4 regions of the Micromonospora sp. RTP1Z1 genome follow, and region 3 is predicted to be linked to each of the others. Evidence: riboswitches for the same ligand, from Rfam matches in the RefSeq annotation. Region 3 holds a riboswitch; each other region holds the start of a gene.
What was found. A riboswitch is a leader RNA that binds a small molecule or an ion and turns the genes downstream of it on or off. The one in region 3 is predicted to bind cyclic di-AMP.
Positions count from the first base shown of each region.

Region 1 (7,330 bases), on a different contig from region 3:
AGGTTCTCCCGGACCAGCCGCTTCAGCAGCAGCTCCTGCTCCACCGGGTGCCGGCTCGGGTCCCAGCCGCGGTGGCCCAGGATGTCGCTGAGCTGCTCCACCGTGATCTCCTGCCGCCACTGGCCGTCGAGCGCCGCCCGGTGCAGCCAGCGCTCCCGGTCCACGTACTCGGCGGGCGTCCGGGCGGTACGCGGCAGCGGCAGCGCGGCGGCGGCCGCCAACCGGCGGACGTCCTCCTCCGCCACCTCGTACGCCCGCCACGCCTCCTCGGCCTCCTCCTGGGCGGCCAGCCACCCGGCGCGTCGCCGCCCGGCGGTGGCCGCCGCGCCCTTCGCGGCCACCCCAACCTCCTGCGCGTAGCGGGCCCGTTCGCGAGCCTCCTCGGCCAGCTCGAAGCTGCTCGGCATCGCGGCCTCGCTGATCCGGTCGCCCAACACCGACCGGAAACGGTCCGGGCGCACGATCAGCGCGGCGACGGCGATCGTCGCCACGGCGAGCAGGGCCAGCCAGATCCCGGCGGCCTGGGGAACGTCCGGCAGGACGGTGGAGAAGACGGTCTGCATTACCAGCACCTCTGGTGGAACGGTTGGATCGGACGGTCGTGGCCCTGACGACGGGCGGAGGGTGTGCAAACGCGGCGCGACGGTGGCGCGGAACGATCCGCGGGACGTACCCGGTCGGGTCGGCGGGGTTCGCGGCGCGGCGGGGAATCGGCGGGCCCGCGCGGTGGCGGCCGGCCGGATCAGATGCGCGGGGGACCGCGCCGGCCGACGGCGTCCCGGCCGGGGTCGGCGCAGGCCGGGCCGGCCGCGGCGACCGGCCGGGTGGCGGACGTGCACCGGACCGACTCGGAGCGGGCCCCGGCCGGGCGCCCGCTCGGCGTGCCGGTCACCCGCTCGGCGGCGGTGACCCCGCTCAGGGCGACGGTGACCCGCTCGGCGGCGGAGCCGGGCCGCTGATCGGCGGACGCCAGGGCGACGGAAGCCGGGGAGACCCAGAACGCGGCCGGCCGACCGGACTCCCCAACCGGCCGGGGCAGCTCCGCGAAGGCGGGGCCGGCGGTCGTGCCGCCGAGCCCGACGACGAGCACCAGGGCCGTCACCGCCAGACGGGTCAGCTCCCGCAGGGTGCGCAGCGTCGCGGCCCAGAGGTGCGGGGCGAACGCTACGGGCAGCATCACCTCAACCTATCGGTCAGGTCCGTCTCATGCATCTCGACGATCTCCCGGTCGAGGTGACCCGTCCCACGGATGCGCTGACGTCCCCACCCTCACCCCAGGCCATCTCGTCCTCGGTCAGCCAGGTCAGCCGCTCGTCCGACTCTCCACATCGGGCTCGCCGCGCCCGTCGAGAACGCCGTTGCGGCGGCCGGGGTCAGGAGCCGGTGGCGGGTTCGGCGGCGAAGAGGGCGAGCAGGGCGCCGACCTGCTGGTCGGCCTCGGCTGGGTGTCGGAAGTGGCCGCTCGGGTTGACCGTGTACTCGTTGCGCCGCCCCACCCGGGTGCGGCTCAGGTAGCCGCCCGCCTCGAGGTCGGCCACGATGGCCTGTGCGGCCCGCTCGGTCACCCCCACCTCGTCGGCGACGTCGCGCAGCCGGGCGGTGGGGTTGCGCGCGATGGCCAGCAGCACGTGCCCGTGGTTGGTGAGAAACGTCCAGTTCCGGCTGCTCCCGTTCTGGCCTGCTGTCGTCGCCATGTGCGTCATCGTATGGCCCTTCGTTCGCGTTTCCGGCCCTGCCCTCGCCGGGGCGGCGTCGGGCCGTCCCGGCAGCGGTGGCGCGCCGGTCCCGTGGTCAAGTCTCGCTCAATGTATGAAATCCGTATCACGTAAATCTTGACGTATCTTTGGCTGCGTGTGACGGTTGGTGGCGAGGCGGCCTGCGCCGCCGGCCCGGCTGACCAGGTCGTTCCGCGCGAGGACGAGGTGAGGGAATTGACCCCGACCACTCCCGAGCAGGCGCTCGTCGAGCTGAACGCCGGAAACCGACGTTTCGTCACCGGCGTTCCGCGCCACCCCAACCAGGACGCCGGCCACCGCGCGGCGGTCGCCGACGGTCAGCACCCCTTCGCGGTGATCGTCGGCTGCTCCGACTCCCGCCTCGCCGCGGAGATCATCTTCGATCGCGGTCTGGGCGACCTCTTCGTGGTCCGGACCGCCGGCCACACGGTCGGTCCCGAGGTGCTCGGCAGCGTCGAGTACGCCGTTACGGTGCTCGGCACGCCGTTGGTGCTGGTGCTCGGGCACGACTCCTGCGGCGCAGTGCAGGCCGCCCGGGAGGCGGTCACCACCGGCCGGCTCCCCGCCGGGCACCTCGGCGCGTTGATCGACGCCGTGGTGCCCAGCCTGCGCCGGGCCGCGGCGCAGGGCGTAGAGGAGATCGACGGCATCGTGGACATCCACATCGCGCAGACCGTCGAGGCGCTGCTGGCCAATTCCGCCGTCCTGGCCAGCGAGGTGGCCGCCGGGCGGTGCGCGGTGGTCGGCATGTCGTACCAGCTCAGCGCCGGTCAGGTGCGGACGGTGACCACGGTCCCGGCGGGTGCGGTGACTCTGCCGCCGCCCGCGCAGCCCGGCCGCGCCGCGCGTGCCGCCGTCGGCGGCTGACCCCGACCACCCACGACAACGGCCGAAGGGCCGCCCCGCGGGTCGCGGGGCGGCCCCTCGGCCGGGGTACGTCGTCGGTCAGAGCAGCGACATGTGCACGTGGTCGGTGTGGTTGGAGGGCCCGCTGTAGGACTTCCAGCCGGTCGCCGGGAACCAGATCTGCCGGTTCCAGATCACGTAGTAGATGCCGAGCTGGTCCGCGTTGCGGATCAGGAAGGCGGCGACGTTGTTGCCGTACATCCGGGTGTCGTTGTTGTGCCAGGGGGCGAACCCGCTGTTCTGCAACGACCAGTCACAGGCCCGGCCCTTCGGGTGCTCCCACGGCCCGCCGGACCGGTAACAGCCGACGAAGCGGTTGAAGCCCGCCCGCTTGACCTCCTTGTACGCGTGCAGTGTGCGCGGCGTGATGCAGCCGGAGGTGGTGGGGTCGTTCTCGCTGCAGGACTCGGGCTTCCAGTCCCCGTCCGCGGTGCGACCGGGACCGATCCGGGCGACCGGTGAGGTGGCCGAGACCAGACCGCCAGTGAAGCCCTTCCCGCCGACCAGGGCGAGCGCCTTCTCCGTCTCGACCTTCTCCCGGGCCATCGCGTTCGTCAGCGTCTGCTGCGCGCGCACCTCGGCGTCGAGCGCCAGCTTGGCCTGCTCGGCGCGGGTCTTGATCGTGTTGACCTCGGCGAGTTTCTGCGCGTTGACCATGTTCAGCTCGTCGAGCGCGGCGGCCCGCCGGACGAACGAGTCCGGGGTGTTGCTCTCCAGCAGCATGGCGACCGCGCCGATCCGGCCGGTCCGGTACGACTGCGCCGCGATCTGGGTCACCTGTGGGCGCAGGGCGTCCAGTTGGCTCTGCGCCCCGCGTACCTCCGCGGCGCGCTGGAGCTGGCGTTGCTTCGACTTCGCCAGCTTGGTCTTCGCCTGGACGTAGTTGCGGTTGGCGGCCTCGATGGCGTCGGTGATGAGCGGCTTCTCGGCGTCCTCCTCGTGCCCCGAGGGGGTGGGAGGTGTCGTCGGCGCCGCGATCGCCGGGGCGGGGCCGACGACGATGGCGAACGCGGTGAGCACGGCCACCACGGGTGTCAACCAGCGGCGCAGAGGTGCCGTCACAGTGTTCCCTTCCATCGACCGCCGACCGAGTTAGCTGACGGGTTCGGGACGGAAGTGGCCCCTACCGCTCGCGCGGATTCACCCCATGTACCTGGTTCCCCGGCTCGCCGTGCGGCGATTGGGCGGCGGTACCGCAGGCGCCGCTGCGCGCCTTCGGCGGTGACCGGCAGCGAGGTTACCCGAGAGTGCTCCCGAGGATCTACGTCCGGAAGCCGACTAAAAGTGGTAATCCGGCGTGCCGCTCCGTGACCAGCATCGCGTTTGGCGCGGGCGGTCACGCTGCGCAGTTTCACCATGCGGTGTCCGTGCTCCTTTCCGGTCCGGCCCAGCCGTCGGGGGCGCCCGGTGCGGCGCCGGTGCGTCGTGCGCTGAGCGCCGCAAGCGCGGCGGCGGGTTCCGCGCGGGGACGGGACGCCGGCGCGGCGGACCCCGCCGCCGCGCCCCGACCGGCGGTGGTCACCAGGGCGGCCAGACCGGTGGTGAGGGGGACGGCGGCGATCAGCCCGATCGTGGCCACCGCGCTGCGGACGATCTCCTGCGCCATGAACTCGCTGGTGAGGATCTCGCTCACCGCTCGCGAGTCGGCGACGAGCAGGAGCAGCAACGGCAGCGAGGCGCCCGCGTACGCCAGCACGATGGTGTTGACCGTGGAGGCGATGTGCGCCCGGCCGACCCGGGTGGCCGCCCGGTACAGCTGCAACCGGGACAGCCCCGGGTTCGCGTGCGCCAGTTCGGTGACGGTGGCCGCCTGGGTGACCGTCACGTCGTCCAGCACGCCCAGCGAGCCGATGACGATGCCGGCCAGCAGCAGCCCGTGCAGGTCGACGTCGTGCTGGAACATCGACAGGGTGGTGGCGTCCTCGCTGCCGAACCCGGTCAGGTGGGTGGCCGCGGTGGCGAGCGTGCCGAGAATGCCGGTCAGCACCAGGCTGCCGAGGGTGCCGAGGACCGCCACCGAGGTCTGCGCGGTGATCCCGTGGGTCAGGTACAGCACCACGAACATGATCAGCGCCGAGCCGACGATCGCCACCAGCAGCGGCGGCTGGCCGGCGCCGATCCCCGGCAGCACGAAGCCGAGCAGGATCGCGAAGCTCGCGGCCAGGCCGCCCAGCGCGGCCAGCCCCCGCCAGCGGCCGAATGCGACGATGGCGACGGCGAAGAGCGCCGCCAGCCAGATCAGCGGCTTGCCCCGCTGGTGCTCGGCGATGTTGTAGCTCTTCGTGGCGGGATCGGCCGGATCCACCAACTCCACCAGGATGATCCGGTCGCCGACCTCGACCGTGGGCGCGCCGGGGCCGGCGGGGATCGGCGTCTCCACCTGGCGGCCGGCGTCCGGGCCCTGTTCGACCGCGACGCCGACCCTGCCGCAGGGCCCGGTCGAGCCGCCCGGGGTGCCCTCCGGCACCTCCGCCGCAGGCGGGCACGGCTCGGTCACCACCCGGCTCACCGTGCCGTGGTACCGCGGCACGTCCGCGGCCCGGTCCGGTGCCGGGGTGTCCCGGGGCCAGAGCACCAGGGCGGCGAGCACGGTGAGGACGAACAGCGGGACCACCGTCCCGACGAGGATCCGTCGTACCCGCGGCGGGGCGGACGGAGCGGGACCGCTGTGGTCGGCGCCCATGGTGTGTCTCCCAACGATGCTCACGGCGGAGTACGTGTCCCCGGGCCGGTCGGTTCACCGGACCGGCGGGGGGCGCCCGCGGCGCGGCGGTCGCCGCGGCCGTCGTCGGGAATGCTAGTCAGCCGCGCTTCATCAGCCGGCCGACGGCGGCCATCATCTCGCTGGCCATCTCGTCGGCCCGGCCCTCGGCGGCGCCCTCGTGCATGCAGTGCCGGGCGTGGCCGTCGAGCAGGCCGAGCGCCACCTTGTCGAGGGCGGCCTGGATGGCGGAGATCTGGGTGAGCACGTCGATGCAGTAGCGGTCGTCGTCGACCATCTTCTCGATGCCGCGGACCTGGCCCTCGATGCGGCGGAGCCGTGCGAGGAGCTGGTCCTTGCTGGCGGTGTAGCCCCGGGTCGGGGTCGTCGGTGCGGTCATGACGCCCAGGATAGCGTACCCCTCGGGGGTATGGTACGGTGCTGATCTGCTGATACCCCAAGGGGGTACCGGTAATGCGAGATAGCATGGGACCGGCGGAAGGGGAGTTGCGATGGTCACCACCACCTACCAGGTGCAGGGCATGACCTGCGGGCACTGCGTCAACTCGGTGAGCGCCGAGGTCGGCGCGATCCCGGGCGTCAGCGACGTCCAGGTCGACCTGGCCTCCGGCCGGGTCAGCGTCACCAGCGAGAGCCCGTTGGACACGGACACCGTCCGCGCCGCCATGGACGAGGCCGGCTACGACCTCGTCGGGGCGTGACGGGTCCGCGGACCCTAAGGAACCGAGGTATCACGATGAACACGGCGACGAAGCTGAGTGGCTTCGCCCTCGGCCTCGCGGCGGTGTTCGGCGCGGCGTACGGGGTCGGCCAGGTGGCCGGCCCTGACACCCCCGCCGTCGCGACCCGCCACGACGCCGCCAACGCCGGTCACGCCGACGGTGACCACGCGACCGGCGCCGCCCCCACCAGCCACCTGCCCGGCGGACTGCTCGTCTCCGACCGCGGCTACACGATGCAACCGGTCACCGAGCCCGCCGGGGAGTTCGCCTTCCGGATCACCGGCCCGGACGGCGCGCCGGTCACCCGCTACGACGTGGCGCACGACAAGCGGATGCACCTGATCGTCGCCCGCCGGGACCTCTCCGGCTTCCGGCACGTCCACCCGGAGCTGGCCGCCGACGGCACCTGGCGGGTCGCCTCGCCGCTCGCCGGCCCCGGCGTCTGGCGGGCGTTCGCCGACTTCACCCCGACCGGCGGGGAGCCGCTGACCCTAGGGGTCGACGTCACCGTCCCCGGCGCCCTTGAGGAGCGGCCGCTGCCGACGCCGGCCACCAGCGCCACCGTCGATGGCTACACCGTCACGCTCACCGGCACCCCGCAGCCCGGCCGTACCGCCCAGCTGACCCTGACCGTCAGCCGGGACGGGAAGCCGGTCACCGACCTTCAGCCCTACCTCGGGGCGTACGGGCACCTGGTGGCGCTGCGGCAGGGCGACCTGGCGTACCTGCACGTCCACCCGGACGGCGCACCCGGCGACGGGCGCACCGCGGCCGGGCCGGCGGTGACCTTCTTCGCCGAGGTGCCCTCGGCCGGCAGCTACCGCCTCTTCCTGGACTTCCGGCACGGCGGCGCCGTGCACACCGCCGAGTTCACCGTCGTGGCCGGCGACCCGGGCGTCCCCGCGACCACGGCCGCGCCGGCCGCCCCGGCCTCCCCGACCGCCGACGCCGGGCACGGCGCCCCCGGCCACGGGCACAATTGACAGGAGGTGCCGCGATGACATCGACCGCCAAGTCCCTACCGGTCGCCCCGAACCTGATCGAACTGGCGATCGGCGGCATGACCTGCGCGTCCTGTGCCGCCCGGATCGAGAAGAAGCTCAACCGGATGGACGGCGTGGAGGCCACGGTCAACTACGCCACCGAGAAGGCCACCGTCCGGTACGCCGACGCGGTCGCCCCCGCCGACCTGATCGCCACCGTGGAGAAGACCGGCTACACCGCCGTCGTGCCGCCCCCGCCGA
Region 1 is NZ_JAPFQV010000017.1:38,008-45,337, reverse strand. Features, by position in the region: gene SLP03_RS11500 (hypothetical protein) at 1-563, opposite strand, end outside; gene SLP03_RS11495 (hypothetical protein) at 743-1,177, opposite strand; gene SLP03_RS11490 (helix-turn-helix domain-containing protein) at 1,374-1,703, opposite strand; gene SLP03_RS11485 (carbonic anhydrase) at 1,932-2,603, shown strand; gene SLP03_RS11480 (hypothetical protein) at 2,682-3,704, opposite strand; cyclic di-AMP (ydaO/yuaA leader) riboswitch at 3,708-3,839, opposite strand; gene SLP03_RS11475 (YibE/F family protein) at 3,994-5,325, opposite strand; gene SLP03_RS11470 (metal-sensitive transcriptional regulator) at 5,444-5,743, opposite strand; gene SLP03_RS11465 (copper ion binding protein) at 5,856-6,065, shown strand; gene SLP03_RS11460 (hypothetical protein) at 6,101-7,069, shown strand; gene SLP03_RS11455 (heavy metal translocating P-type ATPase) at 7,084-7,330, shown strand, end outside.
Region 1: linked by a shared signal. The riboswitch ahead of SLP03_RS11480 (hypothetical protein) and the one ahead of SLP03_RS23445 (hypothetical protein) in region 3 are both predicted to bind cyclic di-AMP.

Region 2 (7,330 bases), on a different contig from region 3:
TGCTGCCACGAGTCACTGACCCCCGGTGACTCAGGATGGTCGGTCAGTCGATCCGGGGCACGCCGGCAGCTCCGGAGACCACCATCGCCCGTCCCGCAGCTTGACCGCGACGCGCGCCCCTACCGGGCTCCGCGCGTCGCCTAGGAACAGGAGCAGACCCCCTTGAAGCTCTCACCCCGCCTCGTCGCGCTCTCCGGCGCGGCCGCGGCCGGCCTGGTCGCCGCCGGCACCGCCGTGGCCGTACAGGCCGCGCCCCCCAGCCCCGCCCCCGACGCCGCCCAGGCCCGCATGCTCGCCGCCAACTCGGCCAGCGCGCTGGTCGCCAGCCGCCCGCAGTACCTGCACGCCAGCTCCGACGAGGCGTTCGTCCAGAAGCCCGTCATCACCTCCGAGGGCACCCAGTACGTGCCCTACGAGCGTACCTACAAGGGCCTGCCGGTGACCGGCGGCGACTTCGTCCTGGCGACCGACTCCGCAGGCAACCTGAAGTACGCCTCCGTCGCCCAGCAGCAGAGCATCGGCAGCCTCGCCACGACGCCGAAGCTCAAGGCTACCGCCGCGGAGAAGACCGCCCGCGGCCAGCTGAAGACCGTGACCAACGTCGAGGGCACCACGCTGGTCGTCTACACCCTCGACAGCAAGCCCGCCCTGGCCTGGGAGACCACTGTCCGGGGCACCACCGCGGACGGCCCGAGCCGGCTCACCGTGGACGTGGACGCCCTCACCGGCAAGGTGCTGCGCAAGCAGGAGCACGTCGTGCACGGCAGCGGCACCGGCGCGTGGAACGGGCCGAGCCCGCTGACCCTCAACACCACGCTGTCAGGTAGCACGTACTCGATGAAGGACCCTGGCGTCACGAACCTGAGCTGCCAGGACGCCGCGACCAACACGACGTTCTCCGGCTCGGACGACGTCTGGGGCAACGGCACCGCCACCAGCAAGGAGACCGGCTGCGTCGACGCGCTCTTCGGCGCCCAGACGGAGCACAAGATGCTCTCCCAGTGGCTCGGCCGCAACGGCGCCGACGGCGCCGGCGGGGCGTGGCCGATCCGGGTCGGCCTGAACGACCAGAACGCCTACTACGACGGCACCCAGGTCCAGATCGGCAAGAACACCGCCGGTCAGTGGATCGGTTCGATGGACGTGCTCGCCCACGAGATCGGCCACGGCATCGACGACCACACCCCGGGTGGCATCTCCGGCAACGGGACCCAGGAGTTCGTCGCCGACACCTTCGGCGCGGCGACCGAGTGGTTCGCCAACGAGCCCTCCACCTACGACGCTCCCGACTTCCTGGTCGGCGAGAAGATCAACCTGGTCGGCAGCGGTCCGATCCGCAACATGTACAACCCGTCGGCGCTGGGTGACCCCAACTGCTACTCCAGCAGCATCCCGACCACCGAGGTGCACGCGGCGGCCGGCCCCGGCAACCACTGGTTCTACCTGCTGGCCAACGGCAGCAGCCCGACCAACGGCCAGCCGGCCAGCACGACCTGCAACGGCAGCAGCGTGACCGGCCTGGACATCCAGAAGGCCATCAAGATCATGTACAACGCGATGCTGCTCAAGACGACGTCCTCGTCGTACCTGAAGTACCGCACCTGGACGCTGCAGGCGGCCAAGAACCTCTACCCGACCGGCTGCACCGAGTTCAACACGGTCAAGGCCGCCTGGGACGCGGTCAGCGTGCCGGCCCAGTCCGGCGACCCGACGTGCAGCGGCACCACCACCCCGCCGCCCACCGGCAGCTGCTCGGGTCAGAAGCTGGCCAACCCGGGCTTCGAGTCCGGCGCGGTGAGCTGGACCGCCACCTCGGGCGTCATCACCAACTCGACCGGCCAGGCCGCGCACGGCGGTTCGTACAAGGCGTGGCTCGACGGGTACGGCACGACCCACACCGACACGCTGTCGCAGTCGGTGAGCATCCCGGCCGGATGCCGGGCCACGCTCTCCTTCTACCTGCACATCGACACGGCCGAGTCCGGCTCGACCGCGTACGACAAGCTGACCGTCAAGGCCGGCAGCACCACCCTGGCGACGTACTCCAACGTGAACGCCGCCGCCGGCTACGTCCTGAAGTCCTTCGACGTCTCGTCGCTGGCCGGCACCACCGCCACCATCTCGTTCAGCGGCGTGGAGGACAGCTCCCTGCAGACCTCCTTCGTCGTCGACGACACCGCGCTCACCCTGAGCTGACCGAAGACGCAGCGGCCGGTCGTCGTCCTCCCGACGACCGGCCGCTGCGCCGTGTCAGCCGTAGGTGGTGTGCTGCGGCCAGCCGGGCGGGGAGTCTCCTCCCAGTCCTCCTGGCGGCCGTACGGGGCGAGGTCGAGGACGTTGTTGACGAACTGCAGGCGGTCCACCCCCCGCGCCTGGGTGCGGTAGACCCGTTGGCGAACCTGACCATTGGCAGGCGGCGACGCCGCGCGGCGAGCGCGTCCAGCGCCCGGGTGGCTTCCTTCTCGGCCTCGAGCAGCTCGTTGCGCTCCTGCCGCCACTGCTCGGCCGTCACGATCCGCGGTTTCTCCATGCCAGGATCGTGAACGGGGGGCACCGACATTTCGCCGACCCGACGCACGCCGGCCGACCGACCGACGCGGGTCAGCCCGTCCGGCCGCCGCCCAACCGGGCGGCGGCACTCTCCATCGCCTGGCTGAACAGCTCCACCTGCCGCCTCGACTGCTCCTGAAGACCGCCCAGCCGGGCGGCCAGGGCGTCCACGTCGGCCTGCGCCGAAGCGCTGACCTGGGCCTCGAGGTCGGCGAGGGCGGCGTTGACGGCCACCACGATGTGCGCGCAGACCGCCTCGATGCCCTGCGCCGACAGCCCCGGGTCGACGGTGACGGACTCCAGCCGCCCACCCTGGACCACCACGGCCCGCACCAGCCCGTCGGCCGCCGTGCCGTCGGCGCGGAGCAGTTCGTCCGCATCGTCGTCGGCGTGCGCGGCGGGCCGGGAGCGCATGACGGACAACGCCTGCTGCGTCCGGGTCAGGAACTCATCGAGGGTCGCGGCTGCGGTGAACGGTTCGTTGGTCATAGCCGCGCTTTCTTCACGTCCTTCAGAGCACCGTGACGATAGCAATCCGCGACCCGGCCCGCCGCACGCACCGTCGCAAGGTCCACGCAAGTGCCGGACGGGGAACGCCCGGCCGGCGCACCGGCCGGGCGTTCCCCGGTGGTACGTCAGCGCAGGCGCAGCTGCTGACCCGGGAAGATGAGGCCCGGGTTGTCGCCGACCACGCGCTTGTTGCGCTCGTACAGCGCGTGCCAGCCACCGGCCAGGTCCTTCACGTCGGCGATCATCGACAGCGTGTCGCCCGGCTTCACCAGGTAGGTGCCCGAGCCGCCGACGGCCGGCGCGGTACGCCGGTGGCTGCGGGTGGCCGGCTGGTCGCCGCGCGAGGACCGCTCCGACGAGGCGGCCTTCGACTTCGAGCCGGAGTCCGAGCGGGACTTCTTGGTCGTTCGGGAGTCCGACTTGGACGAGTAGTGCTTGGTCGAGCCGCCCTTCTTGCCGCAGACCGGCCAGGCGCCGATGCCCTGCCCGTCGAGGACCTTCTCGGCGATGGCGATCTGCTCGCCGCGGCTGGCCAGGTCGGCCCGGCTGGCGTACTTCTGGCCGCCGTAGCCGCTCCAGGTGCTCTTGGAGAACTGCAGGCCGCCGTAGTAGCCGTTGCCGGTGTTGATGTGCCAGTTGCCGCCGGACTCGCACTGGGCGACGGCGTCCCAGTTCACGCTGGCCGCGCTGGCCGGAGTGACCGGGCCGAGGATCGCGGCGGCGCCGGTGGCCGCGCCGACGACGAGCGCCCCTACGGCGATCCGACGCTGGCTGGTCCGGCGGTGTCGTGCGGTGTGTTCAGTTGCCATGTTTGGTTTCCTCCACGCCGACGAGGTGAGCTGTCGGGTTCGGGCCGAGGAGCCCGGCCGCCGGTTGGCGGCTTCACCCCGAGGTGTCGAGCACCGAGGAACATGTGGGTCCCCCGCTCCCGCCTGAGGTCCAGGTACCACCGGGCCGGCGGCGGGATTAGGCGTTGCCGGCCCGTGGTGTCCGCGATCGCGAACACATACGACGTTAGGAACGGTTTCGGACGATCGCCCACTTCTTGTGAAGTTCTTCACCCGGCCGAGCGAAGGCGCGGGATTCCGAGTTGCGAGATGCCCCAAGGTGCAATAGGGAGCCCGCCCGCCGGTGCCCGACGGCCTCCACAGGCTCCTTCAGTACCGGGTCGACGGGCTGCTGGCTGACCGAGTTCATCCAGGTCACCGGCGGTTTGCCGGTCGGCTTGGTGACGCCGAAGAGGACGTCGGCGACCCCGCCGCCCTCGGTACCGGGCAACCAGGACGCCAGCAGCGCGTCCCAGCGGGGCAGGTCGGCGGCGATGTCCAGCGGGCGGCCGGAGACCAGGACCACGATCACCGGCATGCCCGCGTTGCGCAGCGTCGAGATCGTCCGTAGGTCCTCCCGGTCCAGGCTCATGCTGCCGGTCCGGTCGCCCCGTCCCTCCGCGTACGGGGTCTCGCCGACCACCGCGATCGCGACCCGGTAGCTGCGGTCGATGCCAGTGCCGCGCCGGCGGTAGGTGACCGTCGTGGTCGGACCGACCGCGGCCCGGGTGCCCTGCAAGTGCTTGGCGGTGGCGAGCACGCGCCTCCCAGATATCGATTAACATCGCTGGATGGCCGGAGCTGCACAGGGTCCTGCCGATTCACCGCCACCGCTGCACGTCCCCTGCCGCCCCAGGTTACGGTGACTGGGGTCGGCGGCGGGTTCACCGACACGCGGCATGGGATCGGAACAGCTGGCGGGGCGGACAATGGCGGACTACGGGCACGAGCTCATCTTCGGCGGCTTCCTCACGCCCACCGCCGAGGACCCGGCGGGGGTGGTCGCCCTCGCCAAGCTCTGCGAGCAGGTCGGGCTGGACCTCGCCACCTTCCAGGACCACCCGTACCAGCCGGGCCATTTGGACACCTGGACGCTGATGTCGTACCTGGCGGCGGCGACCAATCGGATCCGGCTCGCCGGCAACGTGCTGAACCTGCCGCTGCGCCAGCCGGTGGTGCTGGCCCGCAGCGTGGCCAGCCTGGACCTGCTCACCGGCGGTCGGGTCGAGCTGGGCCTCGGCGCCGGCGCGTTCTGGGAGGCGATCGAGGCCGCCGGGGGACGCCGGCTCACGCCCGGCCAGGCGGTGGACGCGCTGGACGAGGCGATCCGCGTCATCCGGGAGGTCTGGGCCGCCGACCGGCGGGGCATGGTCCGCGTCGACGGGGAGCACTACCGGGTGGTCGGCGCGAAGCGCGGGCCCGCGCCGGCGCACGAGGTGGGGATCTGGGTCGGCGCGTACAAGCCGCGGATGCTGCGGCTGGTCGGGCGGGCGGCGGACGGCTGGCTGCCGTCGCTGGCGTACCTGCCCAAAGGCCCCGCGGAGCTGGCCGAGCTCAACGCGCTGGTCGACGAGGGCGCGGAGGCGGCCAGGCGGGATCCCCGGTCGGTCCGGCGGCTGCTCAACCTCTCCGGACGGTTCACCCCGTCCCCCTCCGGCTTCCTCGTCGGGCCACCGGAGCAGTGGGTGGAGGAGCTGGCCGGTCTCGCCCTCGATCACGGCACGTCCGCGTTCATCCTCGGCGCCGACGACCCCACCGCCGTCCAGCTCTTCGCGCAGGAGGTCGCGCCCGCCGTGCGGGAGCTGGTCGCCGCCGAACGCGCCGAGCCCGGCAGCCGCGCGAAGGCCGTCGAGGAGCAGCGCGAGGTGGTCGAGGCCGGCGGCGCGAGCACCCTCGCCGTCACCGCCACCCCGGATCCGGGGGTCGGCTGACCGACCGGAGCCTGTGGGACGAGTCCGACCGCCCGACGCCTCCGCCAGCGCCGGCCGGGCACGTCTGGCCCGGTACGGCTACTACGCCGGGCAGGTGTGAGGGCCGCCGGCGCGGAGCCGCCCGGCATTCCCGATGGCACCCGCCGGTCGACGTGAGATAGCTGACTTTTGTTTTCCTAAGTCAGCCGAGTAGCGTCACCGGCATGACGGACCTCCTCGCGCAGCGCGACGCCTGGCTGACCAGCAACTGCTCCATCGCCCGGGCGGTCGAGGCGGTCGGGAACCGGTCCACCCTGCTGCTGCTGCGCGAGGCGTCGTTCGGCACCCGCCGCTTCGACGACTTCGCGCGGCGGGTCGGCATCAGCGAGCCGGTCGCCGCCGCGCGGCTGAAGGAACTCGTCGCCGACGGCCTGCTCGAACGGCGCCCCTACCGCCAGCCGGGGCAGCGCACCCGGGACGAGTACCTGCTGACCCGCAAGGGACAGGAGCTGCTGCCGGTGCTCACCGCGCTGCGGCAGTGGGGGGACGCCTGGGCCGCCGACGAGGCCGGCCCGTCGGTCCGCGTGGCGCACCACGACTGCGGCGCCGCCGTGCACGCGCGGCTGCGCTGCGAGGCGGGGCACGACGTGCCGCCCGGCGAGATCGACGTCCTCCCGGGCCCGGGGCTGCTGCGCGCCTGACCCGGTCGCCCGTCGACACACCCCCTCGAAGGAACCAGGAGCTGGACATGAAGATCGCTGGACGCACGGCGCTCGTCACCGGGGCCAACCGTGGCTTCGGCCGCCACCTCGCCGCCGAGCTGGTGGCGCGGGGCGCCACCGTGTACGCCGGTGCCCGCAATCCCGACAGCGTCGATCTGGCCGGCGTCACCCCGGTCCGGCTGGACATCACCGACCCGGGCTCGGTGGCCGCCGCCGCCGAGCTGGCCGGCGACGTCACGCTGCTGATCAACAACGCCGGGATCAGCACCGGGGCGGACCTGCTCGACGCCGACCTGGCGACGATCCGGCTGGAGATGGAGACCCACTACTTCGGCACCCTGTCGATGGTGCGGGCGTTCGCGCCGAGGATCGCCGCCAACAGCGGCGGGACGATCCTGAACATCCTCTCCGCCCTGTCCTGGGTGAGCTTCCCGCAGGTGGGGGCCTACAGCGCGGCTAAGTCCGCCGAGTGGTCGCTGACCAACGCGTTGCGGGCGCAGCTCGCCGACCGGGGTGTCCGGCTCGCCGGCCTGCACGTCGGTTACATGGACACCGACATGACGGCCCGGGTGTCCGGGCCGAAGTCCGACCCGGCCGAGATCGCCCGGATCGCCGTCGACGGGCTGGAGGCCGACCGGTACGAGATCGTCGCCGACGAGACCTCCCGGCGGGTGCTCGCCGGCCTGTCCGGCGGGGTGGCCGCGCTCTATCCCGAGCTGCCCTGACCGCCGACGCGGCGGATCCCCCCGTGGATCCGCCGCGCGCGGGGCGGGCGGGCGCACAATGGCGGCATGCGACAGGGATTCGCCCA
Region 2 is NZ_JAPFQV010000014.1:62,696-70,025, forward strand. Features, by position in the region: gene SLP03_RS10185 (M4 family metallopeptidase) at 163-2,196, shown strand; gene SLP03_RS10190 (DUF899 family protein) at 2,183-2,560, opposite strand; gene SLP03_RS10195 (YbaB/EbfC family nucleoid-associated protein) at 2,602-3,039, opposite strand; gene SLP03_RS10200 (transglycosylase family protein) at 3,186-3,869, opposite strand; cyclic di-AMP (ydaO/yuaA leader) riboswitch at 3,870-4,043, opposite strand; gene SLP03_RS10205 (glycoside hydrolase family 3 C-terminal domain-containing protein) at 4,075-4,647, opposite strand; gene SLP03_RS10210 (LLM class flavin-dependent oxidoreductase) at 4,787-5,818, shown strand; gene SLP03_RS10215 (helix-turn-helix domain-containing protein) at 6,022-6,498, shown strand; gene SLP03_RS10220 (SDR family oxidoreductase) at 6,546-7,244, shown strand; gene SLP03_RS10225 (hypothetical protein) at 7,311-7,330, shown strand, end outside.
Region 2: linked by a shared signal. The riboswitch ahead of SLP03_RS10200 (transglycosylase family protein) and the one ahead of SLP03_RS23445 (hypothetical protein) in region 3 are both predicted to bind cyclic di-AMP.

Region 3 (7,330 bases):
CGGCTCGGGGTGCGCGGCGAGAGCGCGGAGACCCTGGTGGTGGACTGGCGGGCACCGGCCGCCGCGGCCTTCTATCAGGCGACCCCGGCGGAGCCGATGGACGTGGTGCGGCGGCGTACCATCCAGTCCTCCGCCGAGAAGGTGACCCGGATCGAGGACGACCTGCTCGATCCCGCGTCGGCGCCGGCGGACATGGCGGTGGTGGGCGACGGGGCGCTGCTGGCCAGCCTGTCCCGGGCCACCGGCCGGGGCATGCGGGACATCGTCGCGACCATCCAGCGGGAGCAGGACGAGGCGATCCGTTCCCCCGGCTCGGGCGTCACGATCGTCTCGGGCGGCCCGGGCACCGGCAAGACGGCGGTGGCGCTGCACCGGGCCGCGTACCTGCTCTACTCGGACCGCAGCCGGTACGCCGGCGGCGGCATCCTGGTGGTCGGCCCGTCGAGCGTCTTCGTGGAGTACATCGCCTCGGTGCTGCCCTCGCTCGGCGAGGAGACGGCCACCCTGCACTCGCTCGGCTCGCTCTTCCCGGGCATGTCGGCGACCCGGACGGACCCGCCCGACGTGGCGGCGGTGAAGGGGTCGCTGCGGATGCGCCGGGTGCTGGAGCGCGCGGTCCACGACGCGGTGCCGGACTCGCCAGCGGAGCTGCGGCTGCTCTACCGCGGCGAGCTGCTCCGGCTGGAGCGCCGGGAGCTGGACGCCATCCGGGACCGGGCGCTGTCGCGGGGCGCACGCCGCAACGAGGTGCGCCGGGCCGGCTTCGACGGGGTCCTCGGGGCGCTGTACGCCCAGGGCCGCCGGCTGGGCGTCGGTCGGCTCCCGGAGCAGCGCGCGTTCGAGGACGAGATCATCGACCGGCCGGAGTTCCGGGAGTTCCTGAAGGCCTGGTGGCCCCGGCTGCATCCCCGGCACGTGCTGGGCTGGCTGGCCCGTCCGGAGCGGCTGCGCCGGTACGCCGGCGGCGTCCTCTCCGGGGCGGAGATCCGGCTGCTGACGGAGGCGTACCGGAGCCTGGCCGACGCGGGGCCGACCATCGCGGACATCGCGCTGCTGGACGAGCTGGACGCGCTGCTCGGCAAGCCGGTGCGGCCGGCGAAGGCGAAGCGCGACCCGTTCCAGCTCGCCGGCGGCGTCCGGGAGCTGAGCACCTTCGGCGACCGGCAGCGGGCCGCCCGGGCCGCGGCCCGGGAACGGCCGGAGGACTACCGGGAGTACGCGCACGTGGTGGTCGACGAGGCGCAGGACGTCTCGCCGATGCAGTGGCGCATGATCGGCCGGCGCGGCCGGCTGGCCTCCTGGACGGTGGTGGGCGATCCGGCGCAGACCGCCTGGACCGGCGACCCGGAGGAGCTGACCCGGGCCCGGGACCAGGCGCTGGGGCGACGCCGCCGGCACCAGTTCACGCTGACCACCAACTACCGCAACTCGGCGGAGATCTTCGCGGTGGCGGCGGCGGAGATTCGCCGGCTCTACCCGGACCTGCCACTGCCCACCGCGGTGCGCTCCACCGGGATCGACCCGGTCGAGCGGACCGTGCCGGCCGCCGAACTGGCGGCGGCCACCGTCGAGGCGGCCGGGACCCTGCTTGCCGAGGTGGAGGGGACGGTCGGCGTGATCACGCCGGTGCCGCGCCGGGACGAGGTGGCCGGCTGGCTCGGCGGCCTGGGCGGGTCCCGGCTCCAGGTGGTGACGAGCCTGCAGGCCAAGGGCATGGAGTACGACGGGGTCGTGCTGGTCGCGCCGAGCGAGATCCGGGCGGATCCGGGCTCCGGCGTGCGGACCCTCTACGTGGCGCTCTCCCGGGCCACGCAGCGACTCACCACCGTCGACCCGCTGGGCTGAGCGGGGCGTCGACCGCGGGCGGGCGCAAGCCGGCCGTTCAGTTGCATACATAGCGATGTGAACATATATTGGGTTCGACCGGGGCCAGGGCGGAAGGGTGTGGGCGTGGGCGCAGGTCATGACCACAGCGGGGCGGTGACCAATGCCGCCTACCGCCACCGGGGTCGGCTCTGGGCCGCGTTCGGGCTGCTCACCGCCCTGATGCTGGTCGAGGCGGTCACCGCGTTCGCGACCGGCTCGCTGGCCCTGCTCTCGGACGCCGGGCACATGTTCACCGACGTGCTGGGCATCGGCATGGCCCTCGCCGCGATCACCGCCACCCGGCGCGCCGACACCGACCCGCAGCGGACCTTCGGGCTCTACCGGCTGGAGGTGCTGGCCGCGCTGGCCAACGCCGTGCTGCTCGGCGCCGTCGCGGTCTACGTGCTGATCGAGGCGGTACGCCGGTTCGGCGAGCCGCCGGAGGTGCTGGCCGGTCCCATGCTCGCGGTGGCGGTGCTCGGCCTGCTGGCCAACCTCGCCGCCTTCGCCCTGCTGCGCACCGGGGCGCAGGAGAGCATCAACCTGCGCGGGGCGTACCTGGAGGTGCTGGGCGATCTGCTCGGCTCGCTCGGGGTGATCGGCGCCGCGCTGGTCATCGCGCTCACCGACTGGTGGTGGGCGGACCCCCTGGTCGCCGTCGCGATCGGGCTGTTCATCCTGCCCCGCACCTGGCGGCTGGGGCGGGCCGCGCTGCGCATCCTGGTGCAGGCCGCCCCGGAGCACCTCCAGGTGACGGCGGTGCACGACCGGCTGGCCGCGGTGCCCGGCGTCGCCGAGGTGCACGACCTGCACGTCTGGACGCTGACCTCCGGCATGGAGGTGGCCTCGGCGCACCTGACCATGGCGCCCGGTGCCGAGGTGGGCGAGGTGCTGGCCGCCGCCCGGGCCGCCCTGCACGAGGACTTCCGGATCGATCACGCCACGTTGCAGATCGAACCCGGAGCGTCACCCGGTGCCTGTGGTGCAGTCGAGTGGTAATGAGGACAACCTTAAATCAGTGAGGGTATTGTGTCCCTATGCCGGTTTTGTCCCAGGTCGCGGCCCTCGCTGAACGGGCCGGGCCGGGGCACCACCGGTAAGCTCGGCCCCGGCCTCCGCCGGGCGGCGCCCTCCGGCGCCTGCGGTGGCCGCCGCCTAATCGCCGCCCGCGGCGAACCGGGGAACCATGTTCGTGGGGTGCATCCGCGCCAGCGGTAGGGATCTTCCGTCCCGAACCCGTCAGCTAACCCGGTCGGCGGCTGACGGAAGGAAACCTGAATGCCAGCAGTGGCACCTGTAAGACGGACGGCCGCCCGATTGGCGGCCCTGCTCGTGGCGACGCTCGCGCTCGGCGTCGCGACCCTGCCGGTCGGCCCCGCCGGCGCGGCGCCCCGGGCCGGCATGCTCGCCGCCGCCCCCGGCGACGACGAGGGCGGCACCCCGGCGCTACGCGCCCAGCTCGACGCGGCCAGCAAGGGCTGGCTCGAGGCGAAGGCGGCGCTGGCCCACTCGGTCGGCCGGCAGAAGCAGCTCACCGACCAGCTCACCACGATCAACGGCGAGCTGAGCGTCCGCGACACCAAGGTCGGCGAGATCGCCGGAGTCGCGTACCGGACCGGACGGCTCGGCACCGCGGCGGCGCTGCTCAACAGCGCCAGCCCGGAAGGCTTCATGGACCGCGCCGCCGCGCTGGGCCAGGTGGCCGCCCACGAGGACCGGGCGCTGCGCGACCTGCTCGAGACCCGGGACCGGGCGACGCAGACCCGCACGGCGCTGAACGCCGCGGTCCAGGAACAGCGCAAGCAGGTCGCGGTGATGGCCAAGCGCAAGCAGCAGGCCGAACGCGCGCTGGAGGTGGCGAACGACCGCGCCGGCAGCGGCAACAGCGGCACCAGCGGCGGCACCGTCCGGGGTACGTCCACCGCGAACGCCGACCCGGCGCCGCGCAACTCCGACGGCTCCTGGCCGCCCGAGTCGTGCAGCATCAACGACCCGACCCCGGCCGACGGCTGCATCACCCCGCGTACGCTGCACGCGCTGCAGGAAGCCAAGGCCGCCGGGTTCACCCGGTACGTCTCCTGCCACCGGCCCAGCGGCTCCGGTGAGCACCCGAAGGGACGGGCGTGCGACTTCGCCGCGCAGAAGGACGGCTTCGGCGGGGTCGCCAGCGGCGGCGACCGGACGTACGGCACCAACCTGGCGGCGTACTTCATCCGCAACTCCGACGCGCTGGCCGTGCTCTACGTGATCTGGTTCAAGCAGATCTGGCTGCCGAGCAGCGGCTGGAAGGCGTACAGCGGCGGCAACGGCGACCCGTCCAGCGACCACACCAACCACGTGCACCTGTCCGTCTACTGAGCGGCGGGGGTGCCCCGCCGCCCCACGGGTCACCCCCCCTACGCCCACCGACCTACGCCAGATGTCGCCGAGGGCCCCACGACGGGGCCGGACCGCCCGACCAGCATCGTGGGCATGAGCCGACTATCCCCCGCCGCCCGCAAGGCCCTGCTGACCCTGCACCTGGTCACCTCGCTGGGCTGGCTCGGCGCGGACCTGGTGCTGCTCACCCTCGGCGTCGCCGGGCTGCGCGGCGCCGACGCCGCGGTGGTCTACCCCACCGCGGCGCTGATCGTCACGTACCTCTTCGCGCCGCTGAGCGTCGCCGTCTGGCTGGTCGGCGTGGCGAGCTCCCTGCTCACCCCGTGGGGGCTGCTGCGCTGGCGCTGGGTGCTGGTCAAGTTCGTGCTCACCACGGTGCTGCTCGGTCTGGTCCTGCTGCTGCTGACGCCCCGGATCCGGCAGCTCGGCGAGCTGGGCGCCGCGGCCTCCGCCCACTACCGGGTGGACCTGGTCGTCGCCCCCGCGGTCTCCAGCACGCTGCTGCTCGTCGCCACCGTGCTCTCCACCTACAAGCCGTGGGGCCGGCTGCGCCGCCCCGGCACCCCGGCCCGGCGCCACCCGGTGGCCGCCGCACACCGCTCCTGACCGGCCACCGGTCAGGTCGTGGCGGGTGCGTCCGGACCGCGGTCCAGCGCCGCGCCGAGCCGGCTGGCGAGCCCGAGGTGGGCCGCCCGAGCCTGCCGGAAGGCGTACCCGAACAGGGGCGCCGGCGCGGAGAGGGTGATCTCGACGTCGATCCGCGTCACGCCGCCCGGCTCGTCCCGCAACCGGGTGTGGTTGCGCACGGTGGTCGCCGGACGCTGCCGGGCCACCGTCACCACCTCGTCCTCGCTTGCGATCAGCACGTCCGCCCGGTAGGTGACCGGGAAACGCAGCGGCCCGACCGCCAGCCGGTCGGTGATCGCGTAGCTGGCCAGCGCGCCCGGGCGGGGTGGCAGCCGGCGCACGCCGACGATCAGCGGGTGCAGCTCGCCCTGGCGGGTCAGGTCGCCGAGGAGCGCGAGCGCCTCGGCCCGCGTGCAACGCGCCTGCACGGTGTAGCTGAACGTGTCGCGGCTGAGCACACCGTCCCCCTCGCCGTCGGCGGTCCGCACGATCGTCCCGTACGGCGGGCGGGCTGGCAACGCCCCGCATGACGCGGAGCTGGCGGGAATCCAGGAGCCCCGGCAGGACAATGACCGGTCGGAGCGCTCAGGCGCCGGGGAGCACCTCGCGGGTCGCGGTGCCGGCGAAGTAGGGCTCCGGGGCGCCGAAGAGGCCGAGCAGGCCGGTGACCCAGAGCTGCCGATGCACGAACCGGCTGGGCTCGGTCACGATCAGCTTCACGCCGCTGACCTCGGCGGTCTGGAAACCGGCGACCATCGCGCTGATGCCCACGGAGTCGATGAAGTTGACCAACCGCATGTTCAGCTCGATGCGGGACGGACGGCTCTTCGCGAGCACCTCCGCGATCGCCTCGCGGACCTCGTAGGCGGTGTCGACGTCGATCTCACCTCGCGGGGCGATCTGGATGACACCACCCGGCAGCATCGACTTCACGATCGACAGGCTCACGCGAGCACCTCCACTCGCCCGTGACGGGCGCCTCATCAGTACGCGGGCCGCGACCGAGAGTATTCCTCCGACGGCCTCGGTCGCCACCCCTCGGGATGAGCAATTCGCGGACCGGGCACACCTGGACAGCCCAATCCAGACCTTCTGGTTCCTATTTTCCCGACGACCGGGTTTCTCGTTCTCCAAACGACCGACCAGGGCCGGCCGATCCGCCGCACCAGGGTAGCGGCCCCGCGCCGCGGCGGCGCGCACCCCGGTTGTCGGCGCGTTGGGTTGACCGTGCCGCCTGCACCCGGGATGGTTTGCGCCGCTGCCCCGACGGGCACTGGCGGGTAAGCGAACAGTCACGCGCCGGACAGCCGCCGGAGTCCGAAGTGACCCCCGGGCTTCGGCACCCGAGGAGGTAAGCACGATGTTCGGAACCACTCTGCTGGACCGCCGCAGCAAGCCCGAGCGGATCGCCGACCAGGCGTTGCAGCACCTCGCATCCGCCGTCAGCTCCGCCGGTGACAGCGTCCGGGACACCGCCCGGTCCGCCCGTCGCGGCGGCTCCGGCCTGGCCGACGACGCCACCGACCTGGTCGGCTCCGCCGCCGAGGAGGCCCGCCGCCGGGCCACCCTCGCCCTCGACGCGCTCGCCGGCCGCCGTCCGACGCTGCCCTGGACCCTGCTGATCAGCGCCGCGCTGGTCGGTGCGGCCCTCGGCTGGGCCGCCGGCACCGCCGCCCGGGCCGCCGGCAGCCGGACCCGGGACACCGACGAGATCGAGTTCGTCGACGTGGACCGGCCCAACTCGCCGGTCGGCCTGGACGGCTGACCCGAGCCACCGACGACACGGCGGTGCCCCCGGTCGGGGACACCGCCGTTCGCCGTCCGGGGATGCCCGAGAGGCAGTCTGGAAGCGCTCCCAAGCATGTCGGCCACGAGCGGACGCACATCCGGGGTGGACGGTCGTCAGTCCAGGTGGAAGACCAGCCCGTCGCCCACCGGCTCCCGGCGGATCCCCAGGCCGTCCACCGGCCGGCCGGCCGCATCCCGCCACGGCGTCCCGGCCGCGTACCCGGGCAGCAGCACCACCGTGCGCACCCCCGACGCCCGCAGGTACGCCACCGACGCGGCGTCCGGGAAGGTGACGCTCGCCGCCCGGATCCGCTCCTGGCTGGCCGGGGTGAACGAGGCCAGCCCGTTGACCAGCCGGGGGAAGCCGTCGGTCGACCAGAGCATCACGAGGAACTCGCGGGTGCCGCCGCTGGGCAGCACCAGGGCCGGGCCGGTCAGCCCGCGCAGGGCCGCCGGCTCGGCGGGCACCGGCACGTGCGGGGTGCGGTTGACCCCTTCGAGCAGCACCAGCAGGACCGGCAGGACGAGCACCCACCGCGCCCACCGCCGCCACCCCCGGGCCCCGGGCGGCAGCTCCGACCGGCGTACGGTCAGCGCCCCGGCGGCCAGGATCCCGAGCAGCAGCGTGGTCCAGAGCACCAGTCGCCCCGGGGTGCGGATGGCGTCCCAG
Region 3 is NZ_JAPFQV010000054.1:1,174-8,503, reverse strand. Features, by position in the region: gene SLP03_RS23455 (HelD family protein) at 1-1,845, shown strand, start outside; gene SLP03_RS23450 (cation diffusion facilitator family transporter) at 1,951-2,865, shown strand; cyclic di-AMP (ydaO/yuaA leader) riboswitch at 3,009-3,140, shown strand; gene SLP03_RS23445 (hypothetical protein) at 3,145-4,224, shown strand; gene SLP03_RS23440 (hypothetical protein) at 4,339-4,851, shown strand; gene SLP03_RS23435 (SRPBCC family protein) at 4,863-5,360, opposite strand; gene SLP03_RS23430 (STAS domain-containing protein) at 5,458-5,796, opposite strand; gene SLP03_RS23425 (hypothetical protein) at 6,233-6,637, shown strand; gene SLP03_RS23420 (hypothetical protein) at 6,775-7,330, opposite strand, start outside.

Region 4 (7,330 bases), on a different contig from region 3:
CGAGCGCGGCGACTTCGCCTCGCTGCCGATGCGGACGTACTCCTCCGGCATGTCGGCCCGGCTGCGCTTCGCGGTCTCCTCCGCGAAGGACCACGACGTGCTGCTCATTGACGAGGCGCTCGCGACCGGTGACCGGAGGTTCCGCCGACGCAGCGAGCAGCGGGTCCGCGAGCTGCGCGAGAGCGCCGGCACCGTTTTCCTGGTCAGCCATCAGCTCAGCACCATCCAGGAGACCTGCGAGCGGACCATCTGGCTGGAGTCGGGCGAGATGCGGGCCGACGGACCGACCGACGAGGTCATCGCACAGTACGAGGGGTACACGAACGGCAAGTAGGCGTGACGGGCACCCCGGCCGGAGGCCGGGGTGCCCGTCACGCGTGGTTCGGGCCGGGCCGAGAGCTATGGTCGTACGACCCGGCGCTCGGCGGACCCGCTCGAACGCGCCCGCACGCCAACTCCGTAATCGCTTGAGCAACATCTGGTGAGGCCCACATGACGCAGCATCCGGCCACGGCGCCGGCCCACGCCCCGTGGCGGCCCAGCCGGACCGTGGCGGTGATCCTGGCCGGCGGCACCGGCACCCGGCTCGGTCTGGGCATTCCCAAGCAGTTGCTCAAGGTCGCCGGCAAACCCATCATCGAGCACACCCTCGCGGTCTTCGAGGCCGCGCCGGAGATCGACGAGATCATCGTGCTGATGGCGGCCGGTCACGTCCACGATGCCGAGCGCATCGTCGAGCGGGCCGGCTGCCGCAAGGTCACCTTTATCGCCGAAGGCGGCGAGACGCGCAACGCCACCACCCGGCTCGCGCTGGACGTGATCGGCCCCGAGGACTGCAACATCCTCTTCCACGACGCGGTGCGACCGCTGGTCAACGGCCGGATCATCCGCGAATGCGTCAACGCGCTCTGGACCTACTCGGCGGTCGACGTGGCCATCCCGTCGGCCGACACGATCATCCAGGTCGACGAGGACGACTGCATCACCGGCATCCCGGCCCGCGCCACCCTGCGCCGCGGGCAGACCCCGCAGGCGTTCCGCTCCGGCAGCATTCGGGAGGCGTACCGGCGGGCCGAGGGCGACCCCGACTTCGCCGCCACCGACGACTGCGGCGTGGTGCTGCGCTACCTGCCCGGCACCCCGATCAAGGTGATCGACGGCGCGGACGAGAACATCAAGGTCACCCACCCGGTCGACGTGCACCTGGCGGACAAGCTCTTCCAGCTCGCCGCCGCGCAGGCGCCCCGGCTCACCGACCACCGCAGCTACACCGAGGAGCTGACCGGCCGGACCATCGTGGTCTTCGGCGGCAGCTACGGCATCGGCCACGACCTCACCGAGCTGGCCCGGAGCTACGGCGCCCAGGTCTTCCCGTTCAGCCGCTCCACCACCGGCACCCACGTGGAACGGGCCGAGGACGTGGCGGCCGCGCTGAAGACCGCCTTCGACGCCACCGGCCGGATCGACCACGTGGTGGTCACCGCCGGCATCCTGGAGAAGGGCGCCCTCGCCGAGATGGACGAGGAGACGATGGACCGCCTCCTGCACGTCAACTTCGTCGGCCCGGTCACCATCGCCCGGCAGTCGCTGCCGTACCTCCAGCAGACCAAGGGTCAGCTGCTGCTCTACACGTCCAGCTCGTACACCCGGGGCCGGGCCCGGTACGCGCTCTACTCGGCCACCAAGGCCGCGCTGGTCAACCTGACCCAGGCGCTCGCCGACGAGTGGGCGGAGTTCGGCGTACGGGTCAACTGCGTCAACCCGGAGCGGACCGCGACCCCGATGCGGACGAAGGCGTTCGGCGAGGAGCCGGAGCACACCCTGCTCACCTCCGAGGCGGTCGCCCAGGCGTCGCTGGACGTGCTGATCTCCGACCTGACCGGCCAGGTCATCGACGTCCGCCGGGCGCCCGGCGAGCAGGTCGCGGCGGTGCCCGCCCAGCCGGGTGCGCACCCGTCCGAGCAGCTTCCCGCCGACGTCGACGCCTGACCCACCGCAACCAGCGAACGGACGACCGACATGCGTGGTGACCTGGTCCGGAAACTGCTCGCCCGGGTGCTGACCACCGGGCTGGCGGTGCTGGCGTTCCTCGTCGTGGCGCTCACCGGGGCGACCGGGTGGGGGCTGGCGATCGCGGTGGCCGCGCTCGCCGCCGCCGCGGTGGAACGCCGGATCCGGCCGGGTGCCGACGGCGTCGCCGAGTCGGTGCTGGTCGCCGCGGGCATCCTGGTCGGGTACGCCCGCCGGCTCGACGACGGCTTCGACCCGGCGCTGGCCGCCACCGCGCTGGTCCTGCTCGGCCTGGTCCTGCTGGTCGGGCCACTGCGCACCGCGGGCGCCCTGGAGATCCGCGCCGCCAACCTGCCGGTGCGCACCTGGACGCCGCTGGTCGCGGAGCGGCTCGGCGACGCGCTGCTGGCGCTGCTCGGGCTCGTCGCGGTCGGCGCCGGTCTCGCCCTGCCCGCGTGGGTGCCGCTGGTGGCCGCCCTGCTGGTCGGGGCCGGCTGCGCGGCGGTCGGCCTGGACCTGGCCCGGCGGCGGTTCCGGCCGCCGGCCGGTGGTGGGCCGGTGGGCCGGGCGCTGCGCCGCCACCAGCCCGAGTTCGTGCTCTACTTCTCCGCCCCGCCCGGGTCGGAGTACCAGGTCACCATGTGGCTGCCCTACCTGGAACGGATCGGCCGGCCGTTCCTGGTGGTGTTGCGCGAGCCGGAGTTCCTGCCGACCATCGCCGCCGCCACCCGCGCCCCGGTGGTGTTCTGCCCGACGCTGAAGACGCTGGACGAGGCGCTGGTGCCGAGCCTGCGGGCGGCGTTCTACGTCAACCACGGCGCGAAGAACAGCCACTGCGTCCGCTTCTCCCAGCTCACCCACGTGCAGCTGCACCACGGCGACAGCGACAAGGCCCCCAGCGCCAACCCGGTCTCGGCGATCTTCGACCGGATCTTCGTGGCCGGGCCGGCGGCGATCGACCGGTACGCCCGGGCCGGCGTGGAGATCCCCGCGGAGAAGTTCGTCGTGGTCGGCCGCCCCCAGGTGGAGGCGATCGAGGTACGCCGGGAGCCGGCGCGCGGCGTGGCCGCCGCGACGGTCCTCTACACCCCGACCTGGACCGGGCACCACGCCGACGCGAACTACTGCTCCCTGCCGGTGGCCGAGACGGTGATCCGTCGGCTGCTCGACCGAGGTGCCACGGTGATCCTGCGGACCCACCCGTACACCGCGCAGAACCCGACCTCGGCCCGGCAGTTGGCCCGGCTGACGGAACTGCTCGCCGCCGACCGGGCGAAGACCGGCCGGGCGCACCTGTGGGGCGCGGCGGCCGCCCGCGAGCTGACCCTGACCGAGTGCGTCAACCGCTCCGACGCGCTGGTCTCGGACGTCTCCGGGGTCATCTCCGACTACCTCTACTCCGGCAAGCCGTACGCGGTGACCGACATGGGCGTCGACGGCGAGCACTTCGTCGAGCGGTTCCCGCTGGCCGGTTCCGGTTACGTGCTGCGCCGCGACATGTCCAACGTGGACGAGGTGCTGACCCGACTGCTCGACACCGACCCGAAGGCGGGGGACCGCTGGGCCACCCGGAGTCGCTACCTGGGCGATTTCCCGGCCGACTCGTACGCGGAGGCATTCCTCGACGCCGCCCGCCGGCAGCTCGAACCGGACTGGAACCTGCCGGCGCCCCGGGCCGCGGACGCCGTCGCCCAGGACGAGTCGTCCCTGTCCGCCACGCCCTGACCGGCACCCCGCCGGGAGGCGGGCGTCAGCGGAACGGGTCGAGGAGGGCGAGGACGGCCTCCGGGTCCTCGATGTGGGCGTTGTGCCCGACGCCGGGCAAGGTGGCCACCGGGACGCCGAACTCCTTGAGCTGAGCGTCGGTCACCATCGGGTCCTGCTCGCCCCGGGCCAGCAGCACCGGCACGTCCGTCGCCGTGAGCAGGGCCGGCAGCGGCGGCTCCCCCACCCCGAACGCGGCCGGATCCATCGCCAGCCGTCAACGGCCGTCCTCCCGGCGCAGCCCGGCGTCGACCACCGGGTGGTCCGGGGCGAAGAGGCCGGCGAGGCCGGAGACGCGCAGGTAGCGGCGGGCGGCCTCGTCCCGGCTGGCGAACCAGGTCACCGGCCGCTCGGCCAGTTCCCGGGCCTTGTCCAGCTCGGCGGGAGACCAGACCGCCTTCACGCCGAGCCCGACCACCGCGTCGACGGGCAGGCCGAGGTGCCGCGCGGCCAGCGCCAACGCCACCACCCCGCCGAGCGAGTGCCCGAGCACCACGAGCCGGTCCCGCGGCCCCAGCCGGTCCGCGACCGGTCCCAGACCCTCCACCACCCGGCGGGCCAGTGCCGCGAAGGTGTAGGCCGGCAGCGGCGGCGACCACCCGTGCCCGGCCAGGTCGGGGGCGAGCCAACGCCCCGCCCACCGGCGCTCCAGCAGCGGCGCCCAGGGCAGCCACACCTCGCCGGTGGCGCCGAGGCCGTGCAGCAGCAACAGCTGGCGGATACCCGTCTCGTCGCCCATACGGCGCAGTGTGCCACCGCTCGGACACGACGCGCGAGAGCCGACGGCGGGCCGGTCCGTCGGGCATACGACGTCGGGCTCGTGCGCGGGGGCCCGACGGGTGGAGCGGGTGGATCAGGCGGAGTAGCCGCGGGTGGCCATCCAGTTCGCCAGGTCGATGGTGCTGACCCAGTACCCCGGCAGCGACGGGTTCGCCGAGTCGGCGATCCGCACGGTCCGACCGTCGTTCTTGTAGCCGACCACGGCGATGTAGTGGCCGCCCGGGAAGGAGTGCCAGCCGCCGTCGGTGTCGGTGGCGTCGCCCGCGATGTTGGCGACGACGCCCCGCCCGTCGGTGATCGCCTTCACCACGTCGGCCTGGAGCTCGTCCATCTGGGCCGGGGTGGCCGCACCCGGGATCATGTGCGTCCGGTACGGGTTGCCCTTGACCATCTGGTTGAGCCCGCGGGTGGTGTCCTCGGCGGAGTTGGTGCCGTTCTCGGTGGCGCCGAGCGGGGCGACCATCGCGTCCTGGGTGGTCTCGACGCCGCTCGCGCTGAGCGCGTTCCGGACCGCGGCCGGGCCGCAGTTCCAGTAGGCGGTCTGCGCCTCGTAGGTGTAGTCCAGGACCTTCGTCGACGGCGGCTTCGGCGCGGCCTTGCGGGTCAGGTCCGGGTCCGGCTTGGCCGAGGTCGCCTTCGCCGACGGCTTGGGGCTGGGCGAGGTCGACGGGGAGGCGGCGATCCGCTGCTGGTTACGGGTGGCCACCTCGCCGAGGCGCGGGGCCAGCTCGGCGACGGCGACGGTGGTGGTCTGCTCGCGGACGGGCGCGTCGTCGGTGTTGGCGAGCAGGGCGCCGGTGCCGGAGGCCAGCACGAGCGCGGCGGCGGAGCCGGCGACGATCTGGTACGGGCGCTCGGTGGCGAGACGCCGCAGCTGCCGCTTCAGGTGATGCTTCACGTTGGTCCTCCACGGGGGGCGGGAGCGGCACACGCCAGCCCGACGCGCGGAGGAACTCACGCGCGACGACGGATCGTGGGCGGGCTGGGCCGCTGGGTAGGGGGCGCGCCCGGTCAACCGGGCGGCAGGGCGGATGCCGGGATCGGCTCGCCGGTCAGGCGAGCGACGGCACCGCGGCGCCGTGGAGGCGGGGGGACGAGCGGGGAATGGGATCGGGTTGCACGAGGAAGAAACTCCTTCCGACACCGCCTACCGGGTTAGCTGACGGATTCGGGCGGGAAGATCGCCCTACCGCGGGCCGAGGCTCGCGGATTCACCCCGGACGTGCACTGGGTCCCCGGTTCGTAAGATCACGATTGAGCGGGTCGGCGCGGCGTCGCCTCTTGCGATCGAAAACCGCACCGGACGCGACGAGACTACCGATGGGTAGCCGCCCTGCCAAGCCGTCCCACCTGCTTAAACCTCGGTCATCGTTACTCTGACCGGAACAGCACGTCACTGACGTCACTCAATGGGACGAGCAGTTATCACGGAACCGTCGGGCGACAATCGGACATCGGGTCGCGAGCGACCCGGAATTGCGGGGGTCGGTGGCCCGAGCTGCTCCGGATGACCGTTTCCCGGATCGGGTGACCCGGCTCACCGAATTTGAGGTCACGATTCAGCCAACCCGCGCCGGCCGCCAACGCGCCGGGCCGGTCGGGGCGGTGCCGGCCACCACCGGGGTGCGGGTCTGGGTCACCGCCTCCGAGCGGCGTACCGGGGCCGGGCCGGGGCGCAGCGCCGCCGCGGCGGCGTACGCCTCGGCGGTGAGGGCGCGGGCCGCCTCGGCCGCCAGCTCGGCGTCCCGCCAGGCCCGTTGCTCCCGCTCGGCCGCCGTGCGGTAGCCGGCCAGCCGGCCGTCGCGTACCGCCCGGGCGAGGACGATCTCCTGCTCCGCCGGGTGCCGGCGCGGGTCCCACCCGTGCCGGTCCGCGAGGACATCGGCGAGCTGCCGCGCCGACAGCTCACCCCGCCAGTGCGCCACCATCGCGGCGTGGTGCAGCCATCGCTCCCGGGCGGCGTACTCGGCCGGGGTCCGCGGGGTACGCGGCGCGGGCAGCGCGGCGGCGCCGGCGAACCGACGGGCGGCGCTCTCCGCCTCGTCGTACGCCCGCCAGGCCCGGTCGACCTCGCCCTGGGCCCGCAGCCACTGTTCCCGCCGTCGACGCGCGGTCTGCGCGGCGCCGGCGGCGGCGACCGCCACCTCGTCGGCGTACCGGCGCAGGTCGGCGAGGCGGGCCGCCTCCTCGACGGCCGGGTCGGGAACCGGCTCGGCGTCGGACGTGGCCTCCCGCTCCGGACGGGCGACCAGCGCGGCGAGCAGGGCCAGGGGGAGCAGGAGCAGGGCCGACCAGATGGCGGCGGCCTGCGGAACCTCGATCAGGAACTGGTAGAGAACGGTTCGCATGGTCGGCACCTCACGGGAGCGATGTGGCGGAGGGGTCCGCACGCCCCGGCGCGGCGGGGCGCGACCGGAACGGGCGCCACCGGGCCGCCGACGGGCGGGTGCGGGGGTGAGGTTCGTGGAGAGCGGCTGCGGGCGCGGCCCGCCGTTCGATCAGCGCGCCGGCGGGGCCCGCGAGCCGAGGGCCGCCGGGGTGAGGCCGACCGGGGCGCGCTCCCCGGAGACCGGGACCACCGCGGTACGCGGCGCCGCCGGCGGGGAGGCGATGCCGACCGGCAGGGCCGGCTGGCCGGTCCCGGTAACGAGGTCGAGGGCCGCCGAGCCGGTCAGGGCCGGGCCGGCGGCGTCGGACTCGGAAGCGGCACGGGCCCCGACGAGGGCCGGCGGGGTCGTGGACCAGGAGGATCCCGGTACGGCGAAGGTGACATCGG
Region 4 is NZ_JAPFQV010000001.1:86,386-93,715, reverse strand. Features, by position in the region: gene SLP03_RS00450 (ABC transporter ATP-binding protein) at 1-334, shown strand, start outside; gene SLP03_RS00445 (bifunctional cytidylyltransferase/SDR family oxidoreductase) at 493-1,989, shown strand; gene SLP03_RS00440 (CDP-glycerol glycerophosphotransferase family protein) at 2,020-3,735, shown strand; gene SLP03_RS00435 (hypothetical protein) at 3,761-3,982, opposite strand; gene SLP03_RS00430 (alpha/beta fold hydrolase) at 3,992-4,513, opposite strand; gene SLP03_RS00425 (C39 family peptidase) at 4,628-5,452, opposite strand; cyclic di-AMP (ydaO/yuaA leader) riboswitch at 5,684-5,825, opposite strand; gene SLP03_RS00420 (hypothetical protein) at 6,114-6,902, opposite strand; gene SLP03_RS00415 (hypothetical protein) at 7,053-7,330, opposite strand, start outside.
Region 4: linked by a shared signal. The riboswitch ahead of SLP03_RS00425 (C39 family peptidase) and the one ahead of SLP03_RS23445 (hypothetical protein) in region 3 are both predicted to bind cyclic di-AMP.